Regions from separate parts of the Streptomyces sp. NPDC001222 genome, predicted to be linked through region 1. Evidence: riboswitches for the same ligand, from Rfam matches in the RefSeq annotation. Region 1 holds a riboswitch; the other holds the start of a gene.
What was found. Region 1 has a riboswitch for S-adenosylmethionine ahead of ACFY2Z_RS01080 (aminotransferase class V-fold PLP-dependent enzyme). Riboswitches for the same ligand answer to the same signal wherever they lie in the genome.
Positions count from the first base shown of each region.

Region 1 (7,254 bases):
GGCGGCCACCGGGGGGCTGTACGCCGCGTTCGCGCCCGCGAGCAAGGCGCAGGCCGATGAAACCTCCCAGTCCCTCGCCATCGAGGAGGGCAAGAAGCTCTACCAGGTGGGCTGCGCCAGCTGCCACGGCACCGGCGGTCAGGGCGGCTCCGACGGTCCGAGCCTGGTCGGCGTCGGCGCCGCGGCCGTGGACTTCCAGGTGGGCACCGGCCGTATGCCGGCCGCCACCTCCCAGGGCCCCCAGGTGACGAAGAAGAAGAACATCTACTCGCAGGCCCAGATCGACCAGCTCGCGGCGTACATCTCCTCGCTCGGCGCCGGCCCGGCCGTGCCGACGAAGAACGACTACAGCCCCGAGGGTGCCGACGTCGCCAGGGGCGGCGAGATCTTCCGCACCAACTGCGCGCAGTGCCACAACGTCACGGGCGAGGGCGGTGCGCTGACGCACGGCAAGTTCGCGCCGAGCCTCGGGGGCGTCGACCCGAAGCACATCTACGAGGCCATGCAGACCGGCCCGCAGAACATGCCGTCCTTCCCCGACACCACCCTGTCGCAGCAGAACAAGAAGGACATCATCGCCTACGTCAAGGCGGTCAACGGTGACCAGACCGAGAACCCCGGCGGTCTCGACCTGGGCGGACTCGGCCCGGTCTCCGAGGGCCTCTTCGCCTGGATCTTCGGACTGGGCGCGCTGATCGCGGTCGCCGTCTGGGTCGCCGCTCGGACCGCAAAGGCCAAGAAGTCATGAGTAGCCAAGACATTCCCGAAGAGAACCTGCCCGCTGAGCAGGACGACGAGCACGGTGCCGTAGCGGTCGCGGACGAGGAGAACCCGTTCGCCGACCCGGGGCTGCCGCCCCACGAGCACCGGATCCAGGACATCGACGCGCGGGCCGCCAAGCGCTCCGAGCGCACGGTCGCCATGCTGTTCACCGTGTCGATGCTGGCCACCCTCGGCTTCATCGCCTCGTACGTCACGATCCCGAACGACCGGTCGATCTACGTCTTCCCGATCGGGCACATCAGCGCGATGAACTTCGCGCTGGGCCTGACGCTGGGCGTGGCGCTGTTCACGATCGGCGCGGGCGCGGTCCACTGGGCCCGCACCCTGATGTCCGACGTCGAGGTCGCCGACGAGCGTCACCCGATCGAGGCGGCGCCCGAGGTCAAGGCGAAGGTCCTCGCCGACTTCCAGGCGGGTGCCAAGGAGTCGCAGCTCGGCCGTCGCTCGCTGATCCGGAACACGATGTTCGGCGCGCTGGCCATGGTGCCGCTCTCCGGTCTGTTCCTGCTGCGTGACCTCGGCACGCTGCCCGGCACCAAGCTGCGCCACACGCTGTGGTCCAAGGGCAAGCTCCTCGTCAACATGAACACGAACCAGCCGATGCGTCCCTCGGACATCGCGGTCGGTTCGCTCACCTTCGCCAAGCCCGAGGGCCTGGAGGAGACCAACGAGGACTTCCAGCAGCAGATCGCGAAGGCCGCCCTGATGCTCGTCCGGCTCCAGCCGGAGAACATCAAGGACAAGCGGGAACTCTCGTGGTCCCACGAGGGCATCGTGGCCTACTCGAAGATCTGCACCCACGTCGGTTGCCCGATCTCCCTGTACGAGCAGCAGACGCACCACGTCCTCTGCCCGTGCCACCAGTCCACCTTCGATCTCTCCGACGGTGGCCGGGTCATCTTCGGCCCGGCTGGTCACGCTCTGCCGCAGCTGCATATCGGCGTCAACGCGGACGGCTACCTCGAGGCGCTCGGCGACTTCGAAGAGCCCGTCGGTCCTGCTTTCTGGGAGCGCGGATGAGCACTTCAACGACCCCTGAGTCCGCTTCGCGCGGACGGGCACCGGCCGGCGAGCGCGTCGCCGACTGGGCCGACGGCCGCCTGGGGATCTACTCCCTGGCCAAGTCGAACATGCGCAAGATCTTCCCCGACCACTGGTCGTTCATGCTGGGTGAGGTCTGCCTCTACAGCTTCATCATCATCATCCTCACGGGTGTGTACCTGACGCTGTTCTTCCACCCCTCGATGAACGAGGTGGTGTACCACGGCAGTTACGTGCCGCTCCAGGGTCAGCTGATGAGCGAGGCGTTCAACTCGACGCTGCACATCAGCTTCGACGTCCGTGGCGGTCTGCTGATCCGGCAGATCCACCACTGGGCGGCGCTGATCTTCCTCGCCGGCATGTTCGTGCACATGATGCGCGTGTTCTTCACGGGCGCGTTCCGCAAGCCGCGTGAGATCAACTGGCTGTTCGGCTTCCTGCTGTTCGTCCTGGGCATGTTCACCGGCTTCACCGGTTACTCGCTCCCGGACGACCTGCTCTCCGGCACCGGTGTCCGCTTCATGGAGGGCGCGATCCTGTCCGTGCCGATCGTCGGCACGTACCTGTCCTTCTTCCTCTTCGGCGGCGAGTTCCCCGGCGGCGACTTCGTGGCCCGGTTCTACTCGATCCACATCCTGCTGCTGCCGGGCATCATGCTCGGCCTGGTGGTCGGCCACCTGATCCTGGTCTTCTACCACAAGCACACGCAGTTCGCGGGTCCCGGCAAGACGAACAACAACGTCGTCGGCATGCCGCTGCTGCCGGTCTACATGGCCAAGGCCGGAGGCTTCTTCTTCCTGGTCTTCGGGGTCATCGCGGCCATCGCGGCGATCGCGCAGATCAACCCGATCTGGGCCATCGGCCCCTACCGTCCGGACCAGGTCTCCACGGGCGCTCAGCCCGACTGGTACATGGGCTTCTCCGAGGGCCTCATCCGTACGATGCCGGGCTGGGAGATCAACTTCTGGGGCCACACGCTTGTCCTGGGTGTGTTCATCCCGCTGGTGATCTTCCCGCTGGTCCTGGTCACCATCGCGGTCTACCCGTTCATCGAGTCCTGGGTCACGGGCGACAAGCGCGAGCACCACATCCTGGACCGCCCGCGCAACGCGCCGACGCGTACCGGCTTCGGCGCCGCGTGGATCTCCTGGTACTTCGTGCTGCTCGTCGGTGGCGGCAACGACATCTGGGCCACGCACTTCCACCTGTCGATCAACTCGATCACCTGGTTCGTCCGCATCGCCTTCTTCGTGGTGCCGGTGCTCGTGTTCATCGTCACCAAGCGGATCTGCCTCGGCCTCCAGCGCCGCGACCGGGACAAGGTGCTGCACGGCCGCGAGTCGGGCATCATCAAGCGGCTGCCGCACGGTGAGTTCATCGAGGTCCACGAGCCGCTCAGCCAGGAGCAGCTGCACACGCTCACGGCGCACGAGCAGTACAAGCCGGCCGAGATCGGCCCGACGGTCGACGAGAACGGCGTCGAGCGGAAGGTCAAGGGTTCGGAGAAGCTGCGTGCCCGCCTGAGCAACGCCTACTACGGGGAGGACAACCAGATCCCCAAGGCCACGGTCGAGGAGTACAAGGAGATCACGAGCGGCCACGGCCACCACTGATCGCTGCGCGCGCCACGCCACGGTCGAAGGGCCCCGTCCACATCCGGACGGGGCCCTTTGCCGTGCCCGGGGCTGGATAGGGTGGACCTGTTCGAGAAACGTGTCCCGGCCGGGACACCGACCCAGGAGCGGCTTATGAGCGCTGTGAACCCCGCTGGAGGCGACACCGCGGCGGGCCGTTCCTGGCCCCGGGTGCTGAACGCCCTGCTGGACGGCCAGGACCAGAGCGTGGACGACACGGCCTGGGCGATGGACCGGATCATGCGCGGCGAGGCGACGGACGCGCAGATCGCCGCCTTCGTCGTGGCGCTGCGGGCGAAGGGCGAGACGGTCGAGGAGATCACCGGGCTCGTCCGGGCCATGTACGAGCACGCGAACGTGATCGAGGTGCCGGGTCCGGCGGTCGACATCGTCGGTACCGGCGGCGACGGCGCGAAGACGGTCAACATCTCCACGATGTCGTCGATCGTGGTGGCCGGCACGGGCACGAAGGTCGTCAAGCACGGCAACCGGGCCGCGTCGTCCGCGTCCGGCTCCTCGGACGTGCTGGAGAAGCTCGGCATCAATCTGGACCTCACCCCGCGGCGGACGGCCGAGGTGGCGGAGGAGGCCGGGATCACCATCTGCTTCGCGGTGAAGTTCCACCCCGCACTGCGGCATGTGGCCGCGGCGCGCGGCCAGCTCGGGATCCGTACGACGTTCAACGTGCTGGGTCCGCTGACCAACCCGGCGCGGGTGAAGGCCCAGGCGGTGGGGGTCGCCGACCCGCGGATGGCGCCCATCGTGGCGGGAGTCCTCGCCGAGCGCGGGAACTCGTCCCTGGTCTTCCGCGGCGACGACGGACTGGACGAGCTGACGACCACCTCGACGTCCCGGGTCTGGGTGGTCCGCGACGGCAAGGTCGCCGAGGAGACCTTCGATCCCCGGGACGTCGGCATCGAGCTGGTGCCGGTGGAGGCGCTGCGCGGCGCCGACGCCTCCTACAACGCCGACGTGGCGCGGCGTCTGCTGGACGGGGAGACCGGGCCGGTGCGGGACGCGGTGCTGCTGAACTCGGCGGCGGCGCTGGTGGCCCTGGAGCCCACCGGGGCGCCCTTGGCCGAGCAGCTGCGGGCCGGGATGGCGAGGGCGGAGGAGTCGATCGACTCGGGCGCCGCGAAGCGGTCTCTGGAGCGTTGGGTGGCCGCGAGCCACCGCTGAGCCCCGGGGCGAAGGGGGAGCGCGGCACGGCCGGGCTCCCCCTTTCGCATGCCGTCGCCTGTGCGCCGGAGGGCGTATGTCCCGGCATCCGGACAGATGTTGCGGCCGCCCGATCATGTCACGTAGCGTCCTGCCCAGGTCATGAGCGACAGCCACTCGGCCCCGGCCGGCTGTCCGGCAACCCTCCGTCCGTGGCGGGGTGCCCCGGGTGAAGACCGGGTCGTGGGCAGCGAGGTCCACGGCAAGCGCGGACCCCTCACACGCTGTGGTGAGCGTGGGGCCAGGGGTCCTGGTCGTTCGAGGGAGCCTTCCGTGAGCAAGCGAATGCGCTAGGGCCGCAGAGCCCCGCCTCCGCATCCCCTTTTCACCCTTTTCCCGTGCCGTCGAGGCAGCCGCGCGCCCGTGCGCGCGCCCTTCGGTGCGGTGATCCCCTCTGCCTTCACGGGAGTCCATCCATGTCTGTCTCCACCCTTGCCGCCGACCAGTCCGTTTGTGCCCCGCTGCCCGTTCTGGGCAGGGATGTCAGCGTCCCGCTCGTCACGGGCGGCGCCGTCACCTACGCCGCGCTCGACTACGCGGCCAGCGCCCCGGCGCTCCAGCGGGTCTGGGACGACGTGGCGGCGTACGCGCCCTACTACGGCAGCGTCCACCGCGGCGCCGGGTATCTGTCGCAGCTGTCCACGGACCTCTTCGAGAACGCCCGGAAGACCGTCGCCGCCTTCCTGGACTGCCGCGGGGAGGACCAGGTGATCTTCACCCGGTCCACCACCGACTCGCTCAACCTCCTCGCCGCCGCCCTGCCGGCCGACTGCCAGGTCTTCGTCTTCGAGACCGAGCACCATGCCTCGCTGCTGCCCTGGCGGGAAGCCCGGGTCACCGTCCTGGACGCCCCGCGCACCCCGCAGCAGGCCGTACGGACCCTGGAGCGCGCCCTCGCGGACCGCGACCCCCACGGACCGGCCCTCGTCTGCGTCACCGGTGCCTCCAACGTCACCGGCGAGCTGTGGCCCGTACGCGAGCTGGCGGAGGCCGCCCATGCGCACGGCGCCCGTATCGTCCTGGACGCCGCCCAGCTGGCCCCGCACCACCCCGTGTCGGTCACGGACCTCGGGGTGGACTGGGTCGCCTTCTCCGGCCACAAGCTCTACGCCCCCTTCGGCTCAGGCGTGCTGGCGGGCCGTGCCGACTGGCTGCGCGCGGCCGAGCCCTACCTCGCGGGCGGCGGAGCCAGCCGCAGGGTCACCCGGCGGACGGACGGGGGAGTGGACGTCGACTGGCACGAGAGCGCCGCGCGGCACGAGGCCGGTTCGCCCAATGTGATCGGCGCCTACGCCATCGCCTCGGCCTGCAAGGCCCTCACAGAAGCGGGCTTCGACACGCTCGTCGCCCGTGAGCAGTTCCTCGTCCGCAGGGTCCGGGACGGACTCGCCGGGATCCCGGAGGTCAAGGTGCTCTCCCTCTTCGGCGACGAGGCGCCCCGTGTCGGCGTCCTCTCGTTCGTCGTCGAGGGCTGGAACAGCTCCCACTTCGCCGCCGCGCTCTCCGCCGAGTACGGCATCGGCGTGCGCGACGGCCTCTTCTGCGCCCATCCGCTGGTCCGCACCCTGCTGGGCGGCGACCCGGGCACCCAGGGCGAGTGCGGCGCCCCCGAGGCCGTGCCCGGTGAGCGGTCCCTGAACGCCATCCGCGTCAGCTTCGGCGCGGGCACGCCCGACGAGCATGTGGAGCGGTTCGTCCGGGCGGTCGGGGAACTGGTCCGGGAGGGCGCGCGGTGGACGTACCGCACGGAGGACGGGCGCTGCGTCCCGGCGGTCTGACACCCCGGTCACCGCACCAGGTGTGTTGACCTGAAGCGTTGTCTACACGGCTGATCGGTGGGTGACCGCCGAGTGCGGCGTGGCAGCGTCTGCCCGTCAAGGAGCGGCGTCATGGGGTCCCCCCTGCTCGAGCGAAGCCGAGAGCTGGGGGGAGCGTGCTCCGCGACGGGGCGAACGTGCCTGTGGGGGCACTAGTTGTCGAGCCCGATCGCGAACGCCGCCTCCAGGTCGTGCTGGGAGTACGTGCGGAAGGCGACATGCGTGTCCGTGGCCAGCACGCCCGGGATCTTGCTGATCCGGCCGGGGATGACGTCCGCCAGGTCGTCATGGGCCTGCACCCGGACCATGGCGATCAGGTCGTACGTGCCGGTGACGGAGAAGACCTCGCTGACGCAGTCCAGCGCGGCGATCGACTCGGCGATCTCGGGGATCCGGTCCACGCTGGTCTTGATGAGCACGATCGCAGTGATCACGGCTGACAGTCTCCCTAGGTGCACGCTCGGACTGTCACTCTAAGACCTGCTCCATCGCGCACCAACAGACGTACTCCGGCGGCGCGGGAACCGCCTGCCGGAGTACGTCCGTGTCCCGTCGCGGACGCGGGGGTTCACGGGGGCGCCACCAGTACGGGCCTGCGCACCCAGGCGTAGAGGAAGCCCAGTGCGAACCCCACCACATGGGCCAGATAGGCGACGCCCGGGCCCTGGGCGGCGCGGCCCGCCGCGATCCACTGCAGTGTCGCCCAGAAGGGCAGCACCACCCAGGCGGGGAAGCGCAGCGGCAGGAAGAAGAGGAACGGG
Region 1 covers NZ_JBIAXT010000001.1:233,137-240,390, forward strand. The annotation lists gene ACFY2Z_RS01060 (c-type cytochrome) at 1-748, shown strand, start outside; gene ACFY2Z_RS01065 (Rieske 2Fe-2S domain-containing protein) at 745-1,803, shown strand; gene ACFY2Z_RS01070 (cytochrome bc complex cytochrome b subunit) at 1,800-3,437, shown strand; gene trpD (anthranilate phosphoribosyltransferase) at 3,573-4,637, shown strand; SAM riboswitch class IV at 4,775-4,891, shown strand; gene ACFY2Z_RS01080 (aminotransferase class V-fold PLP-dependent enzyme) at 5,093-6,454, shown strand; gene ACFY2Z_RS01085 (Lrp/AsnC family transcriptional regulator) at 6,646-6,927, opposite strand; gene ACFY2Z_RS01090 (rhomboid family intramembrane serine protease) at 7,062-7,254, opposite strand, start outside.

Region 2 (7,254 bases), on a different contig from region 1:
ATCATCTACATCCATGGCGCGGGCTGGGTGTTCGGCAACGCCCACACCCACGACCGCCTGGTGCGGGAACTGGCCGTCGGGGCGGACGCCGCGGTGGTCTTCCCCGAGTACGACCTCTCCCCGGAGGTGCGCTACCCGGTCGCCATCGAGCAGAACTACACCGTCGCCCGATGGGTCGTGGAGCAGGGCGCTTCCAAGGGCCTGGACGCCACCCGGATCGCGGTGGCCGGTGACTCCGTCGGCGGCAACATGAGCGCGGCGCTGACGCTGATGGCCAAGGAGCGGGGCGGTGTGCCGCTGGTGCAGCAGGTGCTGTTCTACCCGGTCACCGACGCGAGCTTCGACACCGGTTCCTACCACCAGTTCGCCACCGGCTACTTCCTGCGCCGGGACGGCATGCAGTGGTTCTGGGACCAGTACACGACCGACGAGGCCGAGCGCGCCCAGATCACCGCCTCGCCGCTGCGCGCCACCACCGAGCAGCTCGCGGGTCTGCCCCCGGCGCTGGTCATCACCGCCGAGGCCGATGTGCTGCGCGACGAGGGCGAGGCGTACGCCAACAAGCTGCGCCAGGCCGGCGTCCCCGTCACCGCCGTACGGATCCAGGGCGTCATCCACGACTTCGTGATGCTCAACGCGCTGCGTGAGACGCACGGCGCCGAGGCCGCCATCACCATGGCGGTCCGCACCCTGCACGCCGCCCTGCACACCGCCTGAACCAGAGGAAGACAGCACACATGAGCACCTCCACGCCCACCGTCGTCCTGGTCCACGGCGCGTTCGCCGACGCGGCCAGCTGGTCCGGGGTCATCGCCGAGCTGCAGAGCGAGGGCATCGCGGTCGTCGCGCCCCCGAACCCGCTGCGCGGCCTCGCCTCCGACGCCGCGTACATCGCCTCCGTGGCCTCCCGGATCGACGGTCCCGTCGTGCTGGTCGGCCACTCCTACGGCGGTGCGCTGATCACCGTGGCCGGCACCACGGAGAACGTCGTCGGCCTCGTCTACGTCGCCGCCTACGTCCTGGAGGAGGGCGAGAGCCTCGGCGAGCTGCAGGGCCGCTTCCCCGCCTCCCCGCTGGTGAACAACCTGAAGGAATGGACGTACCCCGTCGGGGAGGGTGACACGGCCGTCGAGGTCACCATCGCCGAGGACGCCTTCCCCTCGGTCTTCGCCGCGGACGTGCCCGAGGACGTCACGAAGGTCCTCGCGGTGGCGCAGCGCCCGCTGGCCGCCGGTGCGTTCACGGAGACCGCCTCGGCGGCCGCGTGGCGGACCAAGCCGTCCTGGGCCCTCGTGGCCGGCGCGGACCAGGCGATCAACCCGGAGGTGGAGCGCTTCGGCGCCCAACGGGCCGGGGCGACCGTCGTCGAGCTCTCGGGCGCCTCGCACGCCGTCGCCGTCTCGGAGCCGAAGGAGGTCGCGGCCCTGATCCGCGACGCCGTCCGCGCGACAAGCTGACACATCGTCAAAGATGGCCGTGCGGAGGGTTTCGTGTCCCCTCCGCACGGCCTTTCTCCGTTTTGGACCGATGCGACGAGCCGGCCTCGCCGCCTCAGACGGTGGCGATGTCCCGGCGCGACACCGCCAGATAGGTCACGAAGCCGAGGATGGCCACCGTCCAGGACAGGGTGACCGGGCCCAGGCCCCAGCCCAGACCGCCACGGCCCGGACCGACGGCCATCCAGTCGGCGATCGAGGCGCCGAGCGGACATGCTCATGGCCCGCACGATGACATGCCCAACCGTCGCTCTCCCAGGCCTCTTTGCGAATGTTTTGGGGCTTCTGGTGCATGAGTTGCCACAGGGGCGCTCCAGCCTGAAAGCAACCTGAACACATCAGGGAAATGGCTGGTCAGCGCGCGTTCGGGCGGTAGCGAGGGGGGATCGGCCGCTGTCTCGGTCTCAGTAGTGGGTGATCCCCGCTGTCAGCGTCCGCGTCCACGGGGCCTCCACCTCGTCGGCCCCCATCGACACGATCAGATGGCACAGCATCCCGATGGCGAAGAAGTCCTGCACCTGTTGCTCGCTGCCACCGGACGCGCCGCGCACGTACTCCACCATGCGGGCGTACCCCTGCCGGACGGCCTCGCGCACCGCGGGTTCCGAGACGGCCGCCGCCTGCGCGTGCAGCTGGATCAGCATCAGGTCGTTGTTGCTGATGAGCTTGGCGTAGGAGTCTCCCATGGCGGAGAGCACCACCTCGGGGGAGCTTCCCTCGGCCTCGGCCGCCGCCCGTTCCAGACTCGCCCGCACCTGGACGAAGCAGTGCTCGACCACGGCGACGAACAGCAGCTCCTTGTTGGGGAACAGCCGGTAGACGTACGCCTGGGAGATGCCGGCAGCCTTGGCGACCTCGGCCGTGGTGGTGCCGAAGTAGCCGCGCGCGGCGAACGCCCCGATCGCGGTGCGCAGCACGGTCTCGCGGCGCTCCTCGGCGGTGGACAGCTGGCGGGGGCGGTCTTTCTGCATGTGAGTAGTCAATCAGTCACACTTTGTCCTGTCAAGACGGCCCTCGGCTCGGCCCTGCCGTCACCCGGTGGCCTCCGGCGCCTCCGACAGCAGCCCGCGCAGGGTGTCGCACTCCCGGTGGTCGACCATCTCCAGGACGGCCTGGGAGACGGTCTCGGCCAGCGCCGGAGAGACCTCGCGCAGCAGTCCCCGTCCCTTGTCGGTGAGGGCGACCTCGATACCGCGCTTGTCGCCGCAGACGGAGCGGCGGGTCACCAGGTCCGCATGGTTCAGACAGGCGATCTGGTAGGTCAGCCGGGTCTTGGGGCGGCCCAGCAGCTCGGCGATCTGTGTCATCCGCAGGGCCGCGCCCGGCTGATCGGCCAGCAGGCACAGCACCAGGAACTCGTCGTGGGAGACCCCGAGAGCGTCCTTGACCTGGGAGCGCAGTCGCTGCTCGATGGCTCCGGCCGCCGCCAGCAGCCGCATCCAGGCGCGCAGTTCGGCCGGCAGCAGCCCGTCCTCGTCCGTCCCGTCGGGTCCGGGCTGGTCGTCGGGGGCGGGGGAGTCGGCCATGGTTCCCCAGTCTACTGGCCGACCGTCGGCGGCCCGGAGAACAGAACCAACCACCGTAATCCGCCCCAATTGGGCATCTATGCGGCGCTCTCACTCCGTGGACCACCCTCTTGACGCGGGCCGTAGCCCGATCGACACTCCAGTAGGGATTTCCTAGTGAACAGGTAGGGAAGCATGGGACGCCTGGAGCCGGCCCTCGGCCGAGTGCACCGCCCCCGCCGGCCGTCCCTCCTTCTGACCTCCCGCCGTCACATCGACCTGCTGCGTGTCTGCAGCGCGTCCGCTCCCCTGCGCTGAACCGGCGGCGCCGGGCCCGCGCCCGTCCCGTCCCGCCCCGCATCCGGGGAGTGCCGCCCGCCCGTGGGCCGCCACCCACCGCACCCTCGCGCGACCGAACCCCTGGGAGAGACATGTCCGCCCCTGCCCCGACCGCACTCCCGCTCGCCCGTCCCGCCCCCGCCTTCCGGGGCAGGATCGGCCGCGACGCCCGCAGCGGCCACTACGCCGTACCGCGCCGCTACCGCCTCCACCTGTCGCCGTCCTGTCCGGACTGTCTTCGGATCGCCGTCACCCACAGCCTGCTCGGCCTCGACGAGGTCCTGCCCGTCACCCTGCTGCCCACGGTGCCCGACGGGCCCGGCGGCGAACACTCCGTGCTGCGCCCGCTGTACGAGGCGAGCGCCCATCGCTACTCCGGAGCCGCCGTGGCACCGGTGCTCAGTGACGACTGGTCGGGCCGCATCGTCAGCACGCACGCCCCGGACATCACGCGCGATCTGGCACGCCGCTTCGGCGCAGGCCGCCCCCGGCTCCGTCCGAAGGGCGCCGACGCGGAGATCGAGGGCGTCCGGCGGCTGTGCGCCCAGGGCATCGACGCGGCCGCCCAGCGCGCCGGACGCGCCGACGCCGACGACGAGGAGCGGGGCGCCGCACTCACCTCGCTGCTGCGCACCCTGCGGTCACTGGACGGCCGGCTGGCCCACCAGGAACACCTTCTGGGCGATCAACTCACCGCTGGAGACGTGGAGTTGTGGGTCAGCCTGGTGCAGCTCGACACCGTGCACCGCTGGCACCTGGACGCCGCCGCCGTGCACCGTGTGGCCGGCCATCCGCATCTGTGGGCCTACGCCCGCCGACTGGCCGCCCATCCCGCCTTCGGCCCGCATCTCGACCTCGACGGGATCGCCCGACGGCATCACACGCACTGCCGCGGACTCGAGGCAGCGGGCGCGGCCGTGCAGATCCTCGACTGGGCGGCGCACATCCCCAACGGCACGGCGGCGGCCTCCTGTTGACCGGGAACCGGCGCTCCCGCCCACGTATCACCTGACGGACGCACATTGACAGCGCTTCGGGCGCCTGTCTTAACTAGCGGCCAGAAAGGTCATGAGCGTCAGCGACAAGCCCTGGCTTGCTGACCGGCAACCCTCGCTCCGCGGTGGGGTGCCCCAGGTGACGACCCGACCGGATGACGTTTCGGTAAGCGCGTGGCCCCACAGGCCGGAAGAGTGACGGTGACAGTGATGTACGCAGCTTCGAGGACAGCCGCTTCGCGGCCCCGGGGCTGCGTCCTGCTGTGCGCGAACCGCTCCGTCGATCTGCTGCGCGTCAACAGCGCACTGTGTACCACCCCGGGCTCTGCCCGCTGTCACGGCTGACGGCGTTTCCCCTCCCTGACGCGCACCGCCGCCGCGGTGCGCCCGCGTTTCCCTCCCGCCCCCGGTCCCGTGCGCCTCCCACGCCCCCTCACTCCCGGCCGCCGCTCCTGCTGCCGGGCCGTGCGGTCGCGCGCGCCGCCCGGGGTGTCCGACTCCGCTGGAGCCTGCCTTGAGTGAACCCCTCGGCGCCGCCGTGTCCCTCGCCCCGCCACCGCCCGACGCCATCAGCGCGGGGCCCCCGACGGCACAGCGGGTGCTGCCCCTGCGCCGACCGGGCCGCTGGCTCGCCACCGCCGTCGTGCTCGTGCTGGTGGCCCAGTTCGTCCATGGGCTGGTGTCCAACCCCTTCTACCAGTGGGACCGCTTCGCCTACTGGTTCCTGCGGCCCACCCTCCTCGACGGACTGCTCGTCACCCTCGAAGTGACCGCGCTCAGCGCGGTACTGGGCCTGCTCGGCGGCATCCTCCTCGCCCTGGCCCGGCTCTCCCGGAGCCCCGTACTGCGCGCGGTGAGCTGGACCTATGTGTGGGCGCTGCGTTCCGTACCCCTGATCGTGGTGCTGATCTTCCTCTACAACCTCGGCGCGCTGTACAAGACGTTGAGCATCGGCGTCCCCTTCGGCCCGGCCTTCCTCACCTTCGACGAGTCACGGCTCGCCACCGACATGGCCGTCGCCGTCGTCGGCCTGAGCCTGAACGAGGCCGCCTACGCCGCGGAGGTCGTCCGCGGCGGCATCCTCTCCGTCGACCAGGGCCAGCACGAGGCGGCCGCGGCCCTCGGGCTGCCCAGGGGCCACCAGTTCAGGAGGATCGTCCTGCCGCAGGCCCTCAGGTCCATCGTCCCCGCCTACGTCAACCAGCTGATCGGCCTGATCAAGGGCACCTCGCTGGTGTTCTACGTCTCCCTGCTGGACCTGTTCGGCGCCGCGCAGACCATGGGCAGCACCTACCCCGGCGACATCGTCCCGCTGCTGCTGGTCGTCACCGTCTGGTACCTGGTCCTCACGAGCCTCGTGTCGGTCGTCCAGTTCTACGTCGAGCGGCACTACGCCCGGGGCGCCACCCGGTCCCTGCCGCCGACCCCGTTCCACCGACTCCGCAACGGCCTTCGCGACCTGCGGGAACGTGCGCGCAGGGAGGCCGCCGTATGACCACCGAGGCGCTTTCGACTCCTCCCGCCGCCGTCGAGGTCCACGACGTGCACAAGTCCTTCGGCACCCACCGGGTGCTGAACGGCATCGAGTTGACCGTACGGCCGGGTGAGGTGACGGTGATCCTCGGCCCCTCCGGCTCCGGCAAGTCGACGTTGCTCCGCGTGATCAACCACCTGGAGAAGCCCGAACGCGGCTATGTCAGCGTGAACGGCGAACCCATCGGCGTGCGCCGGCACGGCGACCATCTGAAGGAGCTGAGCGAGCGGACGATCCTGGCCCAGCGCAGCCGTATCGGGTTCGTCTTCCAGAACTTCAATCTCTTCCCGCATCTGACCGTGCTGGACAACGTGACCGCCGCCCCGGTCGCGACCGGCGCGCTGAGCAGACCCGAGGCCGAGGAACTGGCCCGTGACCTGCTCGGGCGGGTCGGACTCGCGGACCGGGCCCGGGCGTATCCCCGGCAGTTGTCGGGCGGTCAGCAGCAGCGTGTGGCCATCGCCCGGGCGCTCGCCCTGCGCCCCGGAGTCATCCTCTTCGACGAACCCACCTCCGCCCTCGACCCCGAACTCGTCGGCGAGGTGCTCGCCGTCATTCAGGACCTGGCCCGTGGCGGCACCACCCTCGTCGTCGTCACCCACGAGATCGGCTTCGCCCACGAGGTCGCCGACCAGGTGGTCTTCATGGACGCCGGCCGGATCGTCGAACAGGGGCCGCCCGCCCAGGTTCTCGACCACCCGCGGCACGAGCGGACCCGGGACTTCCTGAGCAAGGTGCTCTGACCTCACCTCCACCCCTCCCGTCACCCTTCACCGAACAAGGACACCCATGCGTACCCTCAGTCTCCGCATCCGTCTGCGCCGCGGCCTCACCGCGGGCACCGCCGTCGTCACCCTCGCCGCCGGGCTCGCCGCCTGCGGGGGCGACAGCGACGCCGCCACCTCCGTGGGCAGCGCCGCCCCCGGAACGGTCACCGTGGGACAGCTCTCCGACGGCGCGGCCCGGCAGACCACGTTGAAGGTGTCCGAGGTGAAGTCGATCAGCGCCGAGCTGCCCGCGGCCGTGCGCAGAAGAGGCACCCTGGAGATCGGCGTCGGCGCGCTGCCCTCCGGCTTCCCGCCCCTGGCGTACGTCGGCAGCGACCAGAGGACCCTCACCGGCGCCGAACCCGACCTCGGACGTCTGGTGGCCGCGGTCCTCGGACTCAGGCCCGAGGTGAAGAACTCGACGTGGGAGAACCTCTTCGTCGGCATCGACAGCGGCAGGGCGGACGTCGCCTTCTCCAATGTCACCGACACCGAGGAACGCAAGAAGAAGTACGAGTTCGCCTCCTACCGCCAGGACACCCTCGCCTTCGAGGTGCCCGAGAAGAGCACCTGGAACTTCGACGGGGACTACGAGAACCTCGCGGGCAGGACTGTCTC
Region 2 covers NZ_JBIAXT010000018.1:41,122-48,375, forward strand. The annotation lists gene ACFY2Z_RS23500 (alpha/beta hydrolase) at 1-717, shown strand, start outside; gene ACFY2Z_RS23505 (alpha/beta fold hydrolase) at 738-1,457, shown strand; partial or broken gene ACFY2Z_RS23510 (hypothetical protein) at 1,552-1,695, opposite strand; gene ACFY2Z_RS23515 (TetR/AcrR family transcriptional regulator) at 1,901-2,467, opposite strand; gene ACFY2Z_RS23520 (MarR family winged helix-turn-helix transcriptional regulator) at 2,528-3,022, opposite strand; gene ACFY2Z_RS23525 (glutathione S-transferase C-terminal domain-containing protein) at 3,433-4,317, shown strand; SAM riboswitch class IV at 4,405-4,514, shown strand; gene ACFY2Z_RS23530 (amino acid ABC transporter permease) at 4,850-5,830, shown strand; gene ACFY2Z_RS23535 (amino acid ABC transporter ATP-binding protein) at 5,827-6,612, shown strand; gene ACFY2Z_RS23540 (transporter substrate-binding domain-containing protein) at 6,659-7,254, shown strand, end outside.
Region 2: it holds a riboswitch for S-adenosylmethionine, as region 1 does, so the genes downstream of both, ACFY2Z_RS23530 (amino acid ABC transporter permease) here and ACFY2Z_RS01080 (aminotransferase class V-fold PLP-dependent enzyme) in region 1, are expected to answer to the same signal.